Regions from separate parts of the Pseudomonas sp. FP2309 genome, predicted to be linked through region 4. Evidence: predicted binding sites of a transcription regulator. Region 4 holds the regulator's gene; each other region holds the start of a gene.

Region 1 (3,080 bases), 1.0 Mb from region 4:
CGTTCTTCAGCGCTGCTTAGGATCGTTCGGGGCGGGCTCACAAAGGTTTACGGCTTCAGACTTACTATGATTCAACAGGCGGTTTTCCATGTTCAACACCAAGATCAAGCACCAACTTAACGCTCAGGCGGCCGAGCTGTCGGAGCTGCGCCAACTGCGCGATGGCCTGGACCGCGAAATGCTGACATTGAGTATCGACTCGGCGTTTGCAATTACCGCCTGCAATCAGAACTTTGCCCAGGCGTTGGGCTACACCCAGAATCAGCTCCTGGGGCGCGCCATGGCTGATATCGTGCCGCAGTACGTATCCAAGCTGCCGTGCTTTCACAACTTTCGCGCCGCGGTGGCGGCAGGCAAGTCAATTTCTGACGAATACCGATACCTGCATGCCGACGGTTCACTCGTGTGGCTTGATGCCCATTGGCAACCCATAGTCGACAGCGCCGGCCGGTTAAGTCACATCACCTGCCATGCGACGAACATCACTTCACGCGTTGAAAAAGCCTCGGAAAACGCGTCCTTCATTGATGCATTACTTCGCTCGACGGCGGTGATCGAGTTCGATCTTTCCGGGCATGTACTCATGGCCAATGAGCAATTCTTGAAAGCGATGGGCTACAGCCTGGGCCAGGCTAAAGGCAGTCACCACCGTATTTTCTGTAAGCCGGATGAAGTTTCATCCCAGCGATACACGGACTTTTGGTCAACCTTGAATAAGGGTGAGTTTGTCGCCGGCCGCTTTGAACGCGTCGACAGTCGTGGCCAGACCGTATGGCTGGAAGCGACGTACAACCCGGTTTATGACACTGAAGGAACGCTCTGCAAAGTGGTCAAATTTGCGACGGTCGTGACTGACCAGGTCTCTCATGAACAGGCCGTCAGCCAGGCAGCCCTGACGGCGTTTGAAATTTCGCAACAGACCGATGTGGCGGCCCAGCGCGGCGCCGTCGTGGTGAAGGACACGATGCACACCATGCGCAAAGTCGCAGTGGATATGCAGGCTGCCTCCAACGGTGTCGAAGCGCTCGGAAAACAGTCACTGTTGATCAGCTCGATCATCCAGACGATCAGCAGCATCGCCCAACAAACCAACCTGTTGGCCTTGAACGCGGCCATAGAAGCGGCGCGCGCGGGTGAGCAAGGCCGAGGCTTCGCGGTCGTCGCTGATGAAGTGCGCAAATTGGCTGGACGCACCAGCGGCGCGACTGAAGAGATTGCATCGGTGGTGTTGCAGAACCAGAAACTGGTCGATGAGACGGTCAGTGAGATGGCCAATAGCAAGGCCCAGGCTGAGCAGGGCCTCGAATTAGCTACCCAGGCAGGCGACGTGATTGTGGAAATTCAAGACGGCGCCAGGCGGGTGGTCGACGCCGTTGCTAAGTTCGCGCATCAGATCGCTTAGCAAAACATGCCGCGGCAATGGGAGTGGGTGAGGCGCGTAATGAAGAGGAGGGGCGCGCATGCTGCAGCGCGTTCTGAGTGAACGCGCTTATCTCATTCAGGCCGGATGCGACCGAAGCTCACCATCTGCTATGCCTCCACGACGCCGATAGGCCTCTGCCAGGGACGGCACCCACGGGCGTACCACCGGCTTTTCAACGGCGTGCTCAACGTTTGCGACTTCAGGTCGATAACTTTTTGAACATGCCAACCATCAGTGGGAAACCGGAATCTCGTATGCGCCTTAGAAACCTCAATTTAGCTCCACGAGCTGCCCTGTTTTTCGCTTCTATCATCGCGCTTGTTGTTGTTCTGGGCGTATTTGCAGTCCTGCAAATGGGCAAGCTCAGGGATGCTGAAAAAGACGTTGAACTCAATTGGATGGCCAGCATCCGCCAAACAGCGTTGATGAATACCACCACCCTTCGCCTGAGGCTCGAAATCCAGCGAGGCCTTGCTGACCCTCAGTCCATTCAGAAGAACATTGATAGCTTCGCGGGCCATCGCAAGGCATTCAAGGATGCAGTGGCGAACTATGAGCCTCTGATCGCGAGTGATAAAGAACGCTCGTTTTACACGGCGGTAAAAAACAGTGCCGACGCCTATTCCAAACAGCTGGACCTTCTCGATCCGTTGATGAGACAGGGCGACTTAGCCACCGCAGCCAGTCTGGTGACTACCAGCATCCGCCCGGTCACGAACACGCTGGAGCAGCAGATCAAGGCCTTGACCACCTTTAACGATGAAGGTGCAGCCCAAGCAGGACAAACCGCGACGGATCTTTATAACCATGGCCTGTGGCTGGTTGTCGGCCTTATCACGGGCGTGGTCATTCTGACGGTGGGATTGGCATTACTGCTGACGAAAAGTATTACGTCTCCAATTAACGATGCGTTGTCCGTCGCTGAGCGTATCGCGGCCAGTGACCTCTCCAAGGAGGTAGTGGTCAGCGGAACTGATGAAGCTGGCAGGCTGTTGAGCGCGCTGGCGAAGATGCAGGCAAACCTGCGCGCCACCATCATGCAGATATCGGACTCCTCCACCCAGCTGGCATCAGCGTCCGAAGAGATGACGGCGGTTACTGAGGAGTCGAGCCGGGGTCTTGTCGTGCAAAATGACGAGGTCAACCAAGCGGCAACAGCAGTCACGGAAATGAGCGCGGCAGTTGACGAGGTCGCTCGCAACGCGGAGTCAGCTTCCGAAGAGTCAAAGCGTACCCAGGGCTACACCGAGGTCGGTTTGGCGCGAGTGGCTCAGACATTGATGTCCATTCAAAAGCTCAACGGCAACGTGGAAAACACCAGCGAACAGATTCAAGGGCTGTCGGATCGTGCCCAGAGCATCAATAAAGTTGTCGAGGTGATTCGGGCGATTGCAGAGCAGACCAATCTGTTGGCCCTGAACGCCGCCATCGAGGCCGCGCGGGCTGGAGAGCAAGGTCGTGGGTTTGCGGTCGTCGCCGATGAAGTCAGAGCGTTGGCCCATCGCACCCAGGTGTCGACCCAGGAAATCGAGCAGATGATTGCCGCCATTCAGAACGATTCTGACCTGGCCGTAAAAGCGATGAATACCAGCCGAGATCTGGCGACCGAGTCACTTGGCGTCGCCCAGGAAGCCAGCACCTCACTGGATCAAATTGC
Region 2 (3,080 bases), 1.2 Mb from region 4:
AGTACAGCAGAAACGCGATCACGCTGACCACGCCATAAGCCAGCAGCGGCATCACGGTTTCGCCGCGATGCCACACCAATACCGAGCCCAACAACGGCGCCGTGCACAGCAGCGCAAAGATTGCGGCCTTCAGGCGCGGATGCTGGATGTTCATGCCTTGGCTGCCGCCCAATCGATCCAACCGAACTGCCAGGTGGCCAGAATCAGCAGGCCAAACCCGATGCGGTACCAGGCAAACGCCGCGTAGCTATGGCTGGCGATGAACTTGAGCAGGCCCTTGACCGCGATCATCGCGAAGATGAACGAGGTGATAAAACCCACCGCGAACACCGGCAAGTCCGCCGGTTGGAACAGGTCACGGTACTTATAGCCCGAGTACACCGCCGCGCCGACCATGGTAGGCATGGCCAGGAAGAACGAGAACTCCGTGGCGGTCTTGCGCGAGAGGCCGAACAGCAGGCCGCCAATGATGGTCGAGCCGGAGCGCGAGGTGCCCGGGATCATCGCCAGACACTGGGCAAAGCCCACCTTGAGCGCGTCTTTCCAGGTGATGTCGTCGACGGTCTGAGCATGCACTTCATGCTCACGGCGCTCGGCCCACAGCATGATGATGCCGCCCACCACCAGGGCCGTGGCCACAGTGATCGGGTTAAACAGGTAATGATGGATCAGGTCGGCGAAGATCACCCCCAGCACCACGGCCGGCAGGAACGCGATCAACAGGTTAACGGTGAAACGCTGGGCATTGCGCTGCGTGGGCAAGCCCGTCACGACGTCGAGGATCTTGCGCCGGAACTCCCAGACCACTGCCAAAATGGCGCCAAGCTGGATAATGATGTTGAACGCCATCGCACGCTCGCCGCCGAAGTCGAGCAAATCGGCGACGATGATCTGGTGGCCGGTGCTGGAGATCGGCAGGAACTCGGTCAGCCCCTCCACTACGCCAAGAATCAATGCCTGAATGGCAGTCCAAAAATCCATGCTTCCCCCAAAGGTCATGCGCCATGGCATGCCTTGTTAGTCTTTTTTAATGGTTCACTGACGACGAGCGCACTGAAGGCCGGCGTTGATAACGGTCAACGCCGGCCTGCAAAAATGCTGTGAAAATCAAGCAGTACTAAGGTTTTACGATTACGGGCCGAAAGCCTATCAGACAAGGCGTAAAAGTCGATGCAACGCCCACAATTATAAAAGCCCGGAGTGACAGGACGAATGAACAGTTTGCGCAACATGTCGATCAGCCGACGCCTGTGGCTGATCCTGATCGTCGCCGTGCTGATGCTGATGGCCCTGGGTTTGCTGATGCTCAAGCAGATCCACGACGACCTTTACCAGGCCAAGCGCCAACAGACCCAGCACGTGGTCCAGACCGCCAGCGGCATCCTGACGTTTTATCACTCACTCGAAACCACCGGTGTGATGACCCGCGAAGCGGCACAGAAACAAGCCCTGAGTGCTGTGCGCGGTTTGCGCTATGACCATGACGACTATTTCTGGATCAACGACCTCACCCCCGTGATGGTCATGCACCCGGCCAACCCCAAACTGGATGGCCAGAACCTGTCGGCCATTCGCGACCCTGACGGCTTTGCCATATTCAACGAGTTCGTCAGCCTGGCGAAGGCCAAGGGCGCCGGTATCGTCAACTACCGCTGGCCCAAGCCGGGTGCCGACGCACCGGTCGCCAAGACCTCATACATCCAATTGTTTGAACCCTGGGGCTGGATTATCGGCTCCGGCGTTTACGTGGACGACGTGCAGGCCGAATTCAACGCTCAGGTGTGGAAAGCGTCGTTTATCGTGCTGGGCATCGCGTTGGTGATGGGCTTGCTGGTGTCGTTGATCGCCCGCAGCATCGTGCGTCCGCTGCAGGCAGCGGTGAATGCCATGGGCAATATCGCCAGCGGCGAAAGCGACCTGACACGCAGCCTCGACACCCACGGCCGTGACGAAGTGACGCAACTGTCCCAGCACTTCAACAGCTTCACCGCCAAGCTGCGCCAAGTGGTCAGCCAGTTGCAATCCTGCGCCAACGCCCTGGGCCAGTCGTCCGCGGAGCTGGGCACCAACGCCAGCCAGGCCCATGACCGCAGCCAGCAGCAGTCACAGCAGATGGAACTGGTGGCCACCGCCATCAATGAAGTGACCTACGGCGTGCAGGACGTGGCCAAAAACGCCGAACACGCCGCCAGCGAGATGCGCGAAGCCCAAGCCCAGGCCCAGCAAGGCCAGGTGAATATCGACGGCAGCCTGCAACGGATCGACCAGCTCTCCACCACCATCAGCCAGGCCGTGGAAGTGATTCGCACCCTGTCCAGTGAAAGCACGCAGATTGGCGGTGTACTGGAAGTCATCCGCTCCATCGCCGACCAGACCAACCTGCTGGCCCTGAACGCTGCCATCGAAGCGGCGCGCGCCGGCGAGCAAGGTCGCGGGTTCGCCGTGGTGGCCGATGAGGTCCGTCTGCTGGCCCAGCGTACGCAAAAATCCACCGCCGAAATCCAGGTGATGATTGAGCGCCTGCAAAGCCACTCGGAAGCTGCGGTCAAGGTGATCAGTGACAGCCATAGCGCGTCGCAACTGACCATTGAGCAAGCGGGCCTGGCCGGTGAAAGCCTGAACGCCATCGGCCAGGCGCTGCGCAACCTCAACGGCCTGAACGCCTCGATCGCCAGCGCCACGCTGCAACAGGCCCACGTGGTGGAAGACATCAACCAGAACGTCACCCAAGCGGCGGGGTTGTCCCACAGCACGGCGGTCGCCGCGGAACAGTCGAGCCTGGCCAGTGCCCAGTTGCGCGGTTTGAGTGAGCAGTTGGATGGGTTGTTGCGCCAGTTCAAGGTGTGATGCTGCGGGAGCGGGCTGTGAAGCGGTGCCGGGAAGTAGCACGGTAAGGCATTTTTGTGGAACTGCTGCGCAGTCCGGCGCGGGGCAAGTTCGCTCTCCACGGCACGTTCGCCCATGGCGGCGAGCCCGGTCTCGACAAAGTCGGCGCCTGCACGAGGCCGTCTTTGGTTACAATCAGCGCCCTCTCCCACTCCCCAAAGGATCCGCCATGTCCGGGCTTGAACTGTTCGCCG
Region 3 (3,080 bases), 1.9 Mb from region 4:
TTGAATGGAGAGTTGTCTAAGCGACATCGGTACATCCTTACCTGAACACACAGAGAAAGGCGTATCGGCCGCCACAGACGCTTCTTTATTCAAACGTTCAATTTAAACCTGAAATCGGCGTCGTTTTTTGACATGTGGCCCCGCCTGCTGCAAAGTGCGCGCCCTCTAATAAGACCTCCTTTAAAGCCTGCACGCGGGTTTCCAGCCAACGGCCACCCAGGCGTGGGCATGCCTGTTTTTTATGTTTCTGCTTGAGGTAACCATGATTAACGCAGTCATCGCCGCGGTCGGCACCATGCTGGTGCTCAGCCTGTCCCGTGTGCATGTGGTCATCGCCATCATCGTCGGCGCCCTGGTGGGTGGCTTGACCGGTGGCCTGGGCATCGAGGCCACGCTCAAGGCGTTCAACGGCGGCCTGGGCGGCGGGGCGACCGTGGCGTTGTCCTACGCGCTGCTTGGAGCGTTCGCGGTGGCGATTGCCAAGTCCGGCCTGGCCCACGCGTTGGCCGACAAGGCGCTGTTGCTGGTCGACCGCCAGGAAGCCAGCGGCGGCAGCCACGTCAAATGGCTGTTGATCGGCCTGCTGGGGGGGGTGGCGATTGCTTCGCAGAACATCCTGCCGATCCACATTGCGTTTATTCCGCTGCTGGTACCGCCGCTTCTTTATGTGCTGACCAAGCTGCAACTGGATCGCCGTCTGATTGCCTGTGTGATGACCTTCGGTCTGATCACCCCCTACATGTTCCTGCCGGTGGGCTTCGGCAATATCTTCCTCAACCAGATCCTGCTGGCCAATGTGGCCAACGGCGGCGTGGACATCAGCCAGGTCAACGTGACCCACGCCATGAGCCTGCCGGCCCTGGGCATGGTGGTCGGCCTGCTGGTGGCGGTGTTTTTCAGCTACCGCAAAAAGCGCGTGTACGACCTGAAGAAAATCGAGCGGGTCGAGCAAGTGGCGGTGCAGTACAACCCACTGACCCTGCTGGTGGCCGGCCTGGCGATTGCTGCGGCGTTCATCATTCAACTGTGGCTGGACTCGATGATCATCGGCGCCCTGGCCGGCTTTCTGATCTTCTCGGTGTCGGGCATCGTGCGCTGGCGCGACACCGATGACCTGTTCACCGAAGGCATGAAAATGATGGCCATGATCGGCTTCATCATGATCGCCGCCTCAGGCTTTGCCGAGGTGCTCAAGGCTACCGGCGACGTGCGTTCGCTGGTGCAAGCCTCGGCGGCCTATATCGGGCACAGCCGTGGCGTCGGCGCTTTGCTGATGCTGCTGGTGGGCTTGCTGGTGACCATGGGCATTGGCTCGTCGTTTTCCACGGTGCCGATCCTCGCCGCGATTTTTGTGCCGCTGTGCGTGCAGTTGGGATTCAGCCCGATGGCCATCGTGTGCATCGTCGGCACGGCGGGCGCGTTGGGCGATGCCGGCTCGCCTGCGTCGGACTCCACCCTGGGCCCGACCTCCGGCCTGAACAGCGACGGCCAGCACCACCACATCTGGGACACCGTGGTGCCGACCTTTCTGCACTACAACCTGCCATTGCTGGCCTTTGGCTGGCTGGCCGCGATGACGCTTTGATCCTTGTTGTCCGCCCTCGTGGCTATCTGTGAGGGAGCTGCGGTGGTGAATGGGGCTTGTTGTGGTGAGCGGGCCATATCAGATTCCCCCAACAAGCCCACCCACAAACACATTGCCGTCTACAGAACCTGCGCCCGCGGCCGATATACCTCTCAAGTCGCCCAATAAGAGAGAAAAGCCATGCGTCTGAGTCTGAAGGCCAAAGTCCTGTCCCTCGCCGTTGTACCGGTGTTGCTGTTTGCTCTGGTGATCAGCCTGACCACCGTGTGGATTCTCCAGGGGCAGGCGCGCAATGAGGTGGATGAAACCCGCCAGCGCCTGCTTAACGATGCCAAGGCCACGCTGCAGAGTTATGTGGAAGTGGCCATGACCACCATCAAGCCGCTCTACGACGCGGCTGCGCCCGGCGATACGGCCGCCCGGGCCCAGGTGGTCAAACTGTTGTCCAACACCAGTTACGGCAAGGACGGCTACTTCTTCGGCTACGACTCCGAGACTATCCGCCTGTTCAAAGGCAACAGCCCCGATGGCGTGGGCAAAAGCTTCAAGGACAACCGCGATCCCAACGGCGTTTACGTCAACCGCGATCTGGTCAAGGTCGGCAAGGACGGCACGCACTACCTGCAATACAGCTCGACCCAACCCGGTCAGACCGAACTGGTGCCCAAGATGGGCTACACCGAATACCTGCCCAAATGGGACATGGTGATCGGGACGTCGGTCAACCTTGATGGCATCGAAGCCCAGGTAGCAGTGGTCGAGGCCAAGGTCGAAAAACGCATGGAAGGCGTGTTGTTGAGCATCCTGGGCTTGGCCGTGGTGGTGCTGCTGGTGATCGCGGCTGCCGGCATGCTGCTGGCCAATACCATCCTGCGGCCGCTGCATTTGATGAAAGCCAACCTCGATGACATTGCCGCCGGCGAAGGCGATTTGACCCGCCGCCTGGCCATCACCAGTCAGGATGAGTTGGGCGACCTGGCGGGGGCGTTCAACCGCTTTGTCGACAAGATCCATGGTCTGGTGCGCCAGATCACCGAAATGACCGCGCAATTGACCGGGCTGGTGGGCCAGGTGTCCGACCAGGCCCAGCGCTCGGAGCAGGCCATGGAGCGTCAGCGCCATGAGACCGATCAGGTGGCCACCGCGATCAACCAGATGTCTTCCGCCGCGCAAGAAGTGGCACGCAGCGCCCAGGGTGCATCGGTGGCGGCGCAACAGACCGACGCCGAAGGCCAGGCCGCCAAGCGCGTGGTGGACGGCAGCATCGCGCAGATCCATGCGCTGGTGAACGACATTCGCAGCAGCGGCGTGTCCCTCGACAGCTTGCAGCAGGATGTGTCATCGATTGTCAGTGTGCTCAGCGTGATCCGTTCGATTGCCGAACAGACCAACCTGCTGGCCCTCAACGCTGCCATCGAAGCTGCGCGGGCAGGCGAGGCCGGCCGTGGTTTTGCGGTGGTCGCCGACGAAGTGCGCGCCCTGGCCAGTCGCACCC
Region 4 (3,080 bases):
AACCTGGCCTGCCATAAGCACCAGTTTGAGCAGGTTGCTCTCCACTTCGGTGACCAGTTGAGTCACACGCTTGATCACCTGACCGGTGAGGTCCTGGTAATCCTGGGCCAGCAAAATATCGTTGAGATTGCTGGACACCGTGCGGTTGTCCTGCTCGCTGCGCGACAAAAACCCTTCAACCCGACGTGCCAGCTCACGAAACTCTTCAGCTCCCACTTCCCGGCGCATGAAGCGGCCCCAGTCGTTGCTCAGGGCCTGGGCTTCAGTGGCCATGCCGTTGACCAGGGGCGTGGCGTTTTCCACCAGGTCCATGGTGCGGTTGGCCGCCGCCTCAGTCAGCCTGACCACATAGGACAGGCGTTCGGTGGCATCAGTAATCTGCGAGATTTCTTCGGCCTGGGGCATGTGCGGGTCAATCTGAAAATTGACAATTGCACTGTGCAGCTCGCGTGTGAGCTTGCCCACTTCCTGGTACAGGCCGCGGTCACGGGTCTGGTTGAGCTCATGGATCAACTGCACCGCGTCGCCGAAATGGCCTTTTTCAAGGCTGTCGACCAACTGGTGAGCATGCTTTTTCAGGGTTGACTCAAAGTCTCCCAGTGTCGTTTCTTTATGCTCCATAGCTCCCCCGCGATGGCATTAGCCGTGGATGCGTTCGAAGATTTTTTCGATCTTCTCTTTCAAGGCCAATGCAGTGAATGGCTTGACCACGTAACCGTTAACCCCGGCTTGGGCGGCTTCGATGATCTGCTCACGCTTGGCTTCGGCGGTGACCATCAACACAGGCAGGCTGCGAAGTTTCTCGTCGGCGCGCACGTGGCGCAGCAGGTCGATGCCAGTCATGCCCGGCATGTTCCAGTCGGTTACCAGAAAGTCGATGCTCCCGCTGTTGAGGATCGGAATCGCCGTAAGGCCGTCATCCGCCTCGACCGTGTTTGTGAACCCAAGGTCACGCAACAGGTTTTTTATGATCCGCCGCATCGTTGAGAAGTCATCAACGATGAGGATTTTCATGTTCTTGTCCAATTCGACCTCCAAGCAGTCTTAAACGCGCCCAGCACCTGGACGCGCCATTTCAATCAACAGGCATTACACAAAAAGGACTGCCGGGGGCACCACGAGCCGAACCCGCGACGGTCAATCACCGTCGCGGTATCGCTTTGCAGTGTCCCCACACTGCCTGTCAGCGCGCTCGCCACTCTCCCAAACGCCCCCGCAAGCGGGCGGCGCACTGGCTGTGTAACTGGCTGACCCGCGATTCGCTGACCCCCAGGACCTCACCGATTTCCTTGAGGTTCAGCTCTTCGTCGTAGTACAGCGCCAATACCAGTCGCTCACGCTCAGGCAAATTGGCAATCGCGTCAGCCAACGCCCCCTGGAAGCGTTCATCCTCCAGGTCGCGCGCCGGCTCCATGTGAGTACTCGCGCCGTCCTCGTGCAACCCTTCGTGTTCGCCGTCCTGCAACAGGTCGTCGAAACTGAACAGGCGGCTGCCCAAGGTATCGTTCAAAATCCCGTAATAATCGTCGAGACTCAATTGGAGTTCGGCCGCAACTTCGTGATCTTTAGCGTCGCGACCGGTTTTTGCTTCAATTGCGCGAATTGCGTCACTGACCATACGTGTATTGCGGTGCACCGAACGGGGCGCCCAGTCACCCTTGCGCACTTCATCGAGCATGGCGCCACGGATACGGATACCCGCATACGTCTCGAAACTCGCACCCTTGCTCGCGTCGTATTTGGTCGACACTTCGAGCAGACCGATCATGCCGGCCTGGATCAGGTCTTCGACCTGGACGCTGGCGGGCAGGCGAGCCAGCAGGTGATAAGCGATGCGTTTGACCAGTGGCGCATAACGCTCGATCAACTCACCCTGACTGTCACGGGCAGACTTCTTGTAGGCGTTATAGCCGTTCGCTGTCATAGCACGGGTCCTGCGCTCGTCTGATGTACCAATCGCTCGACGAAAAACTCCAGATGCCCCCGTGGGTTGGCGGGCAACGGCCAGGTATCGACCTTCTGAGCAATAGCCTTGAACGCCAATGCGCACTTGGAACGAGGGAACGCTTCGTAGACTGCACGCTGCTTTTGCACAGCCTTGCGCACACACTCGTCGTAGGGCACTGCACCAACGTATTGTAGGGCGACATCGAGAAAGCGGTCCGTGACCTTGGTCAACTTGGCGAACAGGTTGCGCCCTTCCTGCGGGCTCTGGGCCATGTTGGCCAGCACGCGGAAGCGGTTCATGCCGTAGTCACGGTTAAGCAGTTTGATCAGGGCGTAGGCGTCGGTGATCGAGGTGGGCTCATCGCAGACCACCAGTAGCACTTCCTGCGCCGCGCGCACGAAGCTGACCACGGACTCGCCGATCCCGGCGGCGGTGTCGATCACCAGCACGTCGAGGTTGTCGCCGATATCACTGAAGGCCTGAATCAGACCGGCATGCTGCGCCGGGCTCAGGTGCACCATGCTCTGGGTGCCGGACGCGGCCGGCACGATGCGGATACCGCCAGGGCCCTGCAGCAGCACATCGCGCAGTTCACAGCGCCCCTCGATCACATCGGCAAGGGTGTGTTTGGGCGTCAGCCCCAGCAGAACGTCGACGTTCGCCAGCCCCAGGTCAGCATCCAGCAGCATGACGCGACGGCCAAGCTCTGCCAGGGCCAGGGACAAATTCACTGACACGTTAGTTTTCCCGACGCCACCTTTGCCGCCGGTCACCGCGATCACCTGTACGGGATGCATGCTGCCCATTTTATTTCTTTACCTTGTCTTGCTTAGACGCAGGCTACATGGCTTGGCCGCTTGAATCGCTTGCAGACCATCAATGTAGGTACATTTCACGGTGTTCATCCTGACTTCAACCGACCCGTTTGGCGGGGTTGTGGTAGAGGTCGGCGAACATATCGGCCATCGCTTCCTCGCTAGGCTCTTCTTGCATTTGCACGCTCACTGCGCGGCTGACCAACTGATGACGGCGCGGCAGATGCAGGTCATCCGGAATCCGCGGGCCATCGGTCAGGTAGGCAACCGGCAGTTCATGGCTGATCGCCAGGCTCAACACTTCGCCCAGGCTGGCG

What was found. The regulator FliA, encoded in region 4, starts transcription of late flagellar genes. The targets are predictions, from matches to a motif close to CTAAAGTTTNNNNNNNNNNNGCCGNTAA.
Region 1: a site for FliA is predicted at 1,607-1,634, ahead of PSH59_RS13240 (methyl-accepting chemotaxis protein). Genes of this name have one in related genera too.
Region 2: a site for FliA is predicted at 1,118-1,145, ahead of PSH59_RS12290 (methyl-accepting chemotaxis protein). Genes of this name have one in related genera too.
Region 3: a site for FliA is predicted at 1,705-1,732, ahead of PSH59_RS09695 (methyl-accepting chemotaxis protein). Genes of this name have one in related genera too.

Annotation. Positions count from the first base shown of each region.
Region 1 covers NZ_CP117439.1:2,905,742-2,908,821, forward strand. Annotated here, with positions in the region: gene PSH59_RS13230 (methyl-accepting chemotaxis protein) at 1-20, shown strand, start outside; partial or broken gene PSH59_RS26335 (PAS domain-containing protein) at 179-817, shown strand; partial or broken gene PSH59_RS26340 (methyl-accepting chemotaxis protein) at 968-1,402, shown strand; gene PSH59_RS13240 (methyl-accepting chemotaxis protein) at 1,735-3,080, shown strand, end outside.
Region 2 covers NZ_CP117439.1:2,700,576-2,703,655, reverse strand. Annotated here, with positions in the region: gene PSH59_RS12300 (DUF1294 domain-containing protein) at 1-154, opposite strand, end outside; gene PSH59_RS12295 (undecaprenyl-diphosphate phosphatase) at 151-981, opposite strand; gene PSH59_RS12290 (methyl-accepting chemotaxis protein) at 1,213-2,847, shown strand; gene pnuC (nicotinamide riboside transporter PnuC) at 3,056-3,080, shown strand, end outside.
Region 3 covers NZ_CP117439.1:2,080,953-2,084,032, forward strand. Annotated here, with positions in the region: partial or broken gene PSH59_RS26270 (chemotaxis protein) at 1-27, opposite strand, end outside; gene PSH59_RS09690 (Na+/H+ antiporter family protein) at 266-1,585, shown strand; gene PSH59_RS09695 (methyl-accepting chemotaxis protein) at 1,766-3,080, shown strand, end outside.
Region 4 covers NZ_CP117439.1:3,938,265-3,941,344, forward strand. Annotated here, with positions in the region: gene PSH59_RS18010 (protein phosphatase CheZ) at 1-621, opposite strand, end outside; gene PSH59_RS18015 (chemotaxis response regulator CheY) at 640-1,014, opposite strand; gene fliA (RNA polymerase sigma factor FliA) at 1,184-1,924, opposite strand; gene fleN (flagellar synthesis regulator FleN) at 1,921-2,754, opposite strand; gene flhF (flagellar biosynthesis protein FlhF) at 2,861-3,080, opposite strand, start outside.